Regions from separate parts of the Enterobacter sp. E14S genome, predicted to be linked through region 2. Evidence: predicted binding sites of a transcription regulator. Region 2 holds the regulator's gene; the other holds the start of a gene.
The links. Region 2 encodes PurR, which represses purine synthesis genes. Its sites were predicted from a motif close to CANGCAAACGTTTGCNTG; they were not measured.
Positions count from the first base shown of each region.

Region 1: a site for PurR is predicted at 1,698-1,715, ahead of pyrC (dihydroorotase). Genes of this name have one in related genera too.

Region 1 is NZ_JBVODQ010000003.1:44,901-48,405, forward strand. Features, by position in the region: gene mdtH (multidrug efflux MFS transporter MdtH) at 1-968, shown strand, start outside; gene ACZ6J2_RS08385 (lipoprotein) at 1,092-1,652, shown strand; gene pyrC (dihydroorotase) at 1,779-2,825, shown strand; gene dinI (DNA damage-inducible protein I) at 2,900-3,145, shown strand; gene bssS (biofilm formation regulator BssS) at 3,420-3,505, shown strand, end outside.
Region 2 is NZ_JBVODQ010000001.1:171,188-174,692, forward strand. Features, by position in the region: gene punC (purine nucleoside transporter PunC) at 1-581, opposite strand, end outside; gene punR (DNA-binding transcriptional activator PunR) at 696-1,607, shown strand; gene purR (HTH-type transcriptional repressor PurR) at 1,625-2,650, opposite strand; gene cydH (cytochrome bd-I oxidase subunit CydH) at 2,948-3,037, shown strand; gene ACZ6J2_RS00885 (MFS transporter) at 3,201-3,505, shown strand, end outside.

The sequences.
Region 1 (3,505 bases), on a different contig from region 2:
CCGGTATGCTGCTGCGCGCGGCAGGTTTTGCCACGATGGCGGTCGCTCAGGAGCCCTGGCTGCTCTGGTTCTCCTGTTTCCTCTCCGGTATCGGCGGCACGCTGTTCGATCCGCCACGCACCGCGCTGGTGGTAAAGCTTATTCGCCCTCAGCACCGCGGCCGTTTCTTCTCGATTCTGATGATGCAGGACAGTGCCGGGGCGGTTATCGGTGCCCTGCTGGGAAGCTGGCTGCTGCAGTATGACTTCCGTCTGGTCTGCGCGGCCGGTGCGGTGCTCTTTATTCTGTGCGCGCTGTTTAATGGCTTGTTCCTGCCGGCCTGGAAACTGTCGACGGTCAAAGCGCCGGTCCGGGAAGGGCTTGGCCGCGTCCTGCACGACAGGCGTTTTGTCACCTATGTGTTGACTCTGACGGGATACTACATGCTGGCTGTGCAGGTCATGCTGATGCTGCCGATCATGGTTAACGACATTGCGGGGACCCCTGCAGCCGTTAAATGGATGTACGCCATCGAAGCCTGCCTGTCGTTAACGCTGCTTTATCCGATTGCCCGCTGGAGCGAGCGGCGTTTTCGTCTGGAGCATCGCCTGATGGCCGGTCTGTTCCTGATGACGCTGAGCATGATGCCGATCGGCCTGGTGAACTCTCTCCAGCAGCTGTTTACGCTGATTTGCACGTTCTATATTGGCTCGATCATCGCCGAGCCTGCCCGTGAAACGCTGAGCGCCTCGCTTGCAGATGCGCGTGCGCGCGGCAGCTATATGGGGTTCAGCCGGCTGGGGCTGGCGCTTGGCGGCGCATTAGGTTACGCCGGTGGCGGCTGGTTGTTTGATGCTGGCAAAGCGTTAAACCAGCCCGAACTCCCGTGGATGATGCTCGGCGTGGTGGGCTTTATGACGCTCCTTGCCCTGTGGTGGCAGTTCAGCCCGAAACGCAGCGCGAGCGGCATGCTCGAGCCTGGCGCGTAGCCTTTCCCTCGGGCGGGAGCCCTTCCCGCCCCACTTCTCAGTTTTTTCTGCTGGTTTCTGCCAATTCACACTGACATACTGGCGTAACAGGACAGAAGCGCCGATTTTTCGTTGAGGAACACTATGAAGAAAATTGTCTTTGCCGCGGCATTAGTTATCAGCGGCCTGCTGGTTGGCTGTAACCAGCTCACGCAATATACCGTCAGTGAACAGGAAATTAATCAGGCGCTGGAAAAACATAACAATTTCTCGAAAGACATTGGCGTGCCGGGACTGGCGGACGCGCATATCGTCCTTACGAACCTGACCAGCCAGATCGGACGTGAAGAGCCAAACAAAGTTACCCTGGCCGGTGATGCGGATCTCGATATGTCATCACTCTTTGGCAATCAGAAGGCCAACATCAAGCTCAAGCTGAAGGCCCTGCCCGTTTTCAACAAAGAGAAAGGGGCGATTTTCCTGCAGGAGATGGAAGTCGTCGATGCGCAGGTGTCGCCGGACAAGATGGCACCGGTTCTGCAAACCCTGATGCCCTATCTGAACCAGTCGCTGCGTAACTACTTTAACCAGCAGCCCGCGTACGTCTTAAGCGAAGACAAAAGCAAGGGTGAAGCTCTGGCGAAAAAATATGCAAAAGGTATAGAGGTGAAACCGGGAGAAATTATCATTCCTTTCACCGATTAACCTGAAGGGCGCTGCGGCGCCCTTTTTTTTACGGAAAAGTGTGCAAACGAAAACGTTTCCGCTTATGATTTGTGTCCGGCAAAAACAGCCATCCTTATGACTGATTCCTGACAAGCCGGAGCTTCCATGACTGCACAACCCCAGGTTCTTAAAATCCGCCGCCCTGACGACTGGCATATCCATCTGCGTGATGGCGATATGCTGAAAACCGTCGTGCCTTATACCAGCGAAATTTATGGCCGCGCGATTGTCATGCCTAACCTGGTTCCACCAGTCACCACCGTCGATGCCGCGATGGCCTATCGCCAGCGCATCCTGGATGCCGTTCCTGCGGGACACGATTTTACCCCGTTGATGACCTGCTATCTGACCGACTCGCTGGATCCGAACGAAGTGGAGCGCGGGTTTAACGAAGGCGTATTTACGGCGGCGAAACTCTACCCGGCAAATGCCACCACCAACTCCAGCCACGGCGTCACCAGCATTGATGCCATCATGCCGGTTCTGGAACGCATGCAGAAACTGGGCATGCCGCTGCTGGTCCACGGTGAAGTCACGCATGCCGAGATTGACATCTTCGACCGTGAAGCCCGCTTTATCGAGACCGTAATGGAGCCTCTGCGCCAGCGCCTGCCCGCGCTTAAAGTGGTTTTTGAGCATATCACCACCAAAGACGCGGCAGAGTATGTGCGCGACGGCAACGATCTTATCGCCGCGACCATTACGCCACAGCACCTGATGTTTAACCGTAACCACATGCTGGTGGGCGGGGTGCGTCCTCACCTGTACTGTCTGCCTATTCTCAAGCGCAACATCCACCAGCAGGCGCTGCGCGAGCTGGTTGCCAGCGGGTTCTCCCGCGCGTTCCTTGGCACCGATTCCGCACCTCACGCCCGCCACCGCAAAGAGGCGAGCTGCGGCTGTGCAGGCTGCTTCAACGCCCCAACGGCACTGGCCAGCTACGCGACCGTCTTTGAAGAGATGAACGCGCTCGAATATTTTGAAGCGTTCTGCTCCCTTAACGGCCCGCGCTTCTACGGCCTGCCGGTCAACGACACCTTCATCGAACTGGAGCGTAAAGCGAGCCACGTTGAGGAGTCCATTGCGCTGACGGATGACACGCTGATCCCATTCCTGGCGGGCGAAACCGTTAACTGGACGGTAAAACGTTAAAAAATCAATGCCCCTTGTTGTCAAACCGATAATATACCTGTATAAATAAACAGTATATTACACAGGGGGCATTTATGCGTATTGAAGTCACCATAGCCAAAACAACTGTTCTGCCTGCCGGCGCGCTTGATGCACTGGCAGGCGAATTATCCCGCCGTATTAACAACACCTTTCCCGACAACGCGGGTGCCGTAACGGTGCGTTACGCCGCGGCGAACAACCTCTCCGTCATCGGTGCTGCGAAAGAAGATAAAGATCGCATCAGCGAAATCCTGCAGGAAACGTGGGAAAGCGCAGACGACTGGTTTATCACAGATTAACACTGCTCCCTCATTGTGTTTTTTTGCCGGGTCGCCCCGGCTTTTTTTTGTCTAAAAATCCTGCAAGTTCAAATTAATTCGGCATCTTCTTTAAAAATCGTGAACGAGATGGTGTTTTATTGTTCGAACAATCCTAAAAAGCAGAAAAATGTGTTGCCACCTGTTTATTTTTCCCGTTGGAACCCTTATTACTTGGTATACTGAAGATGCTTTCAGAAAAACATGCATTGAACCTCAGAGCCGTTGTCTTCTAACACGCATTAAGGGGGTTATAATGGAAAAGAATAGTGAAGTGATCCAGACCCATCCACTGGTTGGCTGGGATATCAGTACCGTAGATAGCTACGATGCGCTGATGCT
Region 2 (3,505 bases):
GGCTTCGCGTCAGCATGCGCTTCTTTTTTATGCGCGGGTTTGAGGGCGAACGCCGGCAGCATCAGTACCAGGGTAATGGCAAACAGCGTGGCGAAGATGGCCTGCCAGTCGAAATGCGCGAGGATCCAGCTGCCCAGCAGAGGGGCGAGGGCAGGCGAGAGACCCACAAGCGGCATAATGGTGGCGAAAATACGGTTTGTGCGGTTAGCCGGGTAATAGTCGGTGACCAGCGCCTGCCAGGTCACGGCCGCGGCACAGACGCCCACGGCCTGAATAAACCGCAGCACCAGCAGCCAGGTGGCATCGCGTACCCATAACATCCCCAGGCAGCCCACGGCAAAAATGGCCAGGCCCAGCAGCAGTACCGGTTTACGACCAAAGCGATCCGAGAGCGGTCCCCAGAGAAGCTGTGCGAAAGCAAAACCGGCGAGGAATAAACTCAGGCTGGCGCTGATGGCGGCAGCCGGGGTTTGCAAATCTTCCTGCATGGCGGCAAACGCCGGCAGGTACATATCGGTGGCCAAAAAGCCCAGCACGCTCAAGCCGCCGAGCCAGACTAAAAAACCGTTCCTGGGTTGCATTATTTTATTCTCCTGAGGAGGCAGGTATACATTGGCGCTGAGTGTAGGGAGTGCAAAGCCGCTTGTGAAACGCTAATATTTGGCGGGTGCATTCAAAAATTTTGCAGGCAGAAAATGTGGTCAGATTATTCTCTTGAAGTGGTCGATGCCGTTGCGCGTAACGGCAGCTTCAGCGGTGCGGCGCAGGAGCTGCACCGCGTCCCTTCGGCAATCAGCTACACGGTGCGTCAGCTTGAGGAGTGGCTGGCGGTTCCGCTGTTTGAACGGCGGCATCGTGATGTGGAATTAACGCCCGCAGGCGCGTGGTTTTTGAAGGAAGGGCGTTCTGTTATCAAAAAAATGCAGATCACCCGCGAACAGTGTCAGCAGATCGCTAACGGTTGGCGGGGACATCTTTCCATCGCGGTGGATAATATCGTTAAGCCGGAACGCACCCGGCAGATGATCGTCGATTTCTACCGTCATTTCTCTGACGTTGAGCTACGGGTCTCGCAGGAGGTGTTTAACGGCGTCTGGGATGCGCTGGCGGACGGCAGAGCAGAGATGGCGATTGGGGCTACGCAGGCGATCCCGGTCGGGGGACGTTACGCCTTTCGCGATATGGGAATGCTGAGCTGGAAATGCGTGGTGGCAAGCGACCATCCGCTGGCGGCGATGGAAGGGCCGCTGAGCGATGACACGCTGCGCAACTGGCCGTCGCTGGTGCTGGAGGATACGTCCCGTTCATTGCCCAAGCGTATCACCTGGCTTCTGGACAACCAGCGGCGGGTGGTGGCCCCTGACTGGGAATCGTCGGCGACGTGCCTCAGCGCCGGGCTGTGCGTCGCGATGGTGCCCGTTCATTTCGCGCGTCCGCGCATCGATACCGGAGAGTGGGTTGAGCTGACGCTGGAGAATCCGTTCCCGGATGCGGCCTGCTGCCTCACCTGGCAGCAAAATGACGTCTCGCCTGCGATGGCCTGGCTGCTGGATTATCTGGGAGACAGCGAAACGCTAAACCGGGAATGGTTACGGGAGCCAGCGTAGCTGGCCCCGTAAAGCGATTAACGACGGTAGTCGCGGAACGGACCGTCCGCTACGGAACGGCGTTCGATAAGACGCGGGTGAACTTCAATGGACTGCGACTCTTCGCGCTTGTTGACGATCCTGTCCATCAGCATGTTGAAGGCCGTTTCGCCCAGCGAATCTTTCGGCTGGTGAATGGTGGTCAGCGCCGGGGTGAAGAAGCGCGCGTTACGCACGTTGTCATAGCCAATCACGGAAATATCCTGCGGTACGCGCAGGCCCAGCTCGTCGGCAGCGCAGAGCGCGCCCATGGCCATGATGTCGCCTCCGCAGAACACGGCGGTCGGACGGTGCGGCTGGGAGACGATCTGCTGCATCGCGCGGTAGCCCGACTCCGGCTCAAAGTCGCCCTGCACAATCCAGTTTTCCGGCACGGTGATCAGCGCTTCTTCCATCGCTTTCATAAAACCGGCCAGACGGCCCGCGCCGGTGTTGCGCTCCAGCGGACCGGGGATCACGCCAATCTCGCGGTGGCCGCGTTCGATCAGATAACGACCGGCCATATAGCCGCCTTCAAAGGCGTTATCGATAACGGAATCGGTGAAGTCTGCGCGCGCTTCGCCCCAGTCCATCACCACCATCGGAATATGGCGATACTCTTCCAGCATCGACAGCACGGATTCCGGATACTCGGAACACATCACCAGCAGGCCATCAACGCGCTTTTGCGCCATCATCGACAGGTAGGCACGCTGTTTTTCAATGCTGTTCCACGCGTTGCCCAGAATCAGGGTATAGCCTTTCTGGAAGCAGTTCTTTTCGACCGCTTCAATGATCTCGGCAAAATAGGCCGCTTCACTGCTGGTCGCCAGCAATCCAATGGACTTGGTGTGATTAACCTTGAGGCTACGCGCAACCGCACTTGGCGAATAGTGCAGCTCTTTGATCGCTGCCCAGACGGCGTTGCGCGTCTCTTCCGCCACAAAGCGGGTTTTGTTAATTACATGTGATACGGTTGTAGTGGAAACGTTTGCGCGTTTTGCTACGTCTTTAATTGTTGCCATTAAATGTCACTCCAGACCATATCCTAAGCTCCTGAAAAACCTGAAGGTAAACGTTTGCCTTCTCTCACCCTTATCTCGCAATGTTGAATTGCGGCACGCCGGGAAAACGACACGGGACGTCAGGAGGGGGTCAATGGCCGGTACGCTAATAAATTTAGCGTGGAATTTTGTCCTATCTTGATGAAAAGGGGAAGAGGTAAAGTGGTTATCAGTATAAATCCAGGAAGATTTTTGACGTAATCTGTGCAAAAATGAGCAAGCTCACTTTTCGTGTGGGGATTAAAAGGAGAAAAATTGATGAGTTCCGATCTTAAGTTTTCGCTGTTCACCACCGTTGTTGTGCTGGCTCTGATTGTTGCGGCCGGTCTGACGGCTGCGCTGCACTGATTTACGCGGAGGGAGAGCCTTCTCCCTCCCGACTCCCCGGATTGTTACTTCTCTGGCAAAAATCTTTTGCCATTTTGTTAACTTCTCATTTTTTGTGATTGATGTCATGCTTTCCGCTTCTTTGTTCTGTGTCACCACATGACACGGCATCCGGAGTTGACGCATGAAAATCAATTTTCCCCTGCTGGCCCTGGCGATTGGCGCTTTTGGGATTGGCACCACTGAATTCTCCCCGATGGGGTTACTGCCTGTTATTGCCCGGGGCGTAGATGTCTCTATCCCTGCGGCAGGGATGTTAATCAGCGCCTACGCTATCGGCGTGATGGTAGGGGCGCCGCTAATGACGCTTCTTCTTTCGCACCGCGCGCGCCGCAATGCGCTGATTTTCCTGATGGCGATTTTCACCCTGGGCAACGTGCTTTCGGCCATTTCGCCGGACTACACCACATTGATGCTGTCGCGTATTCT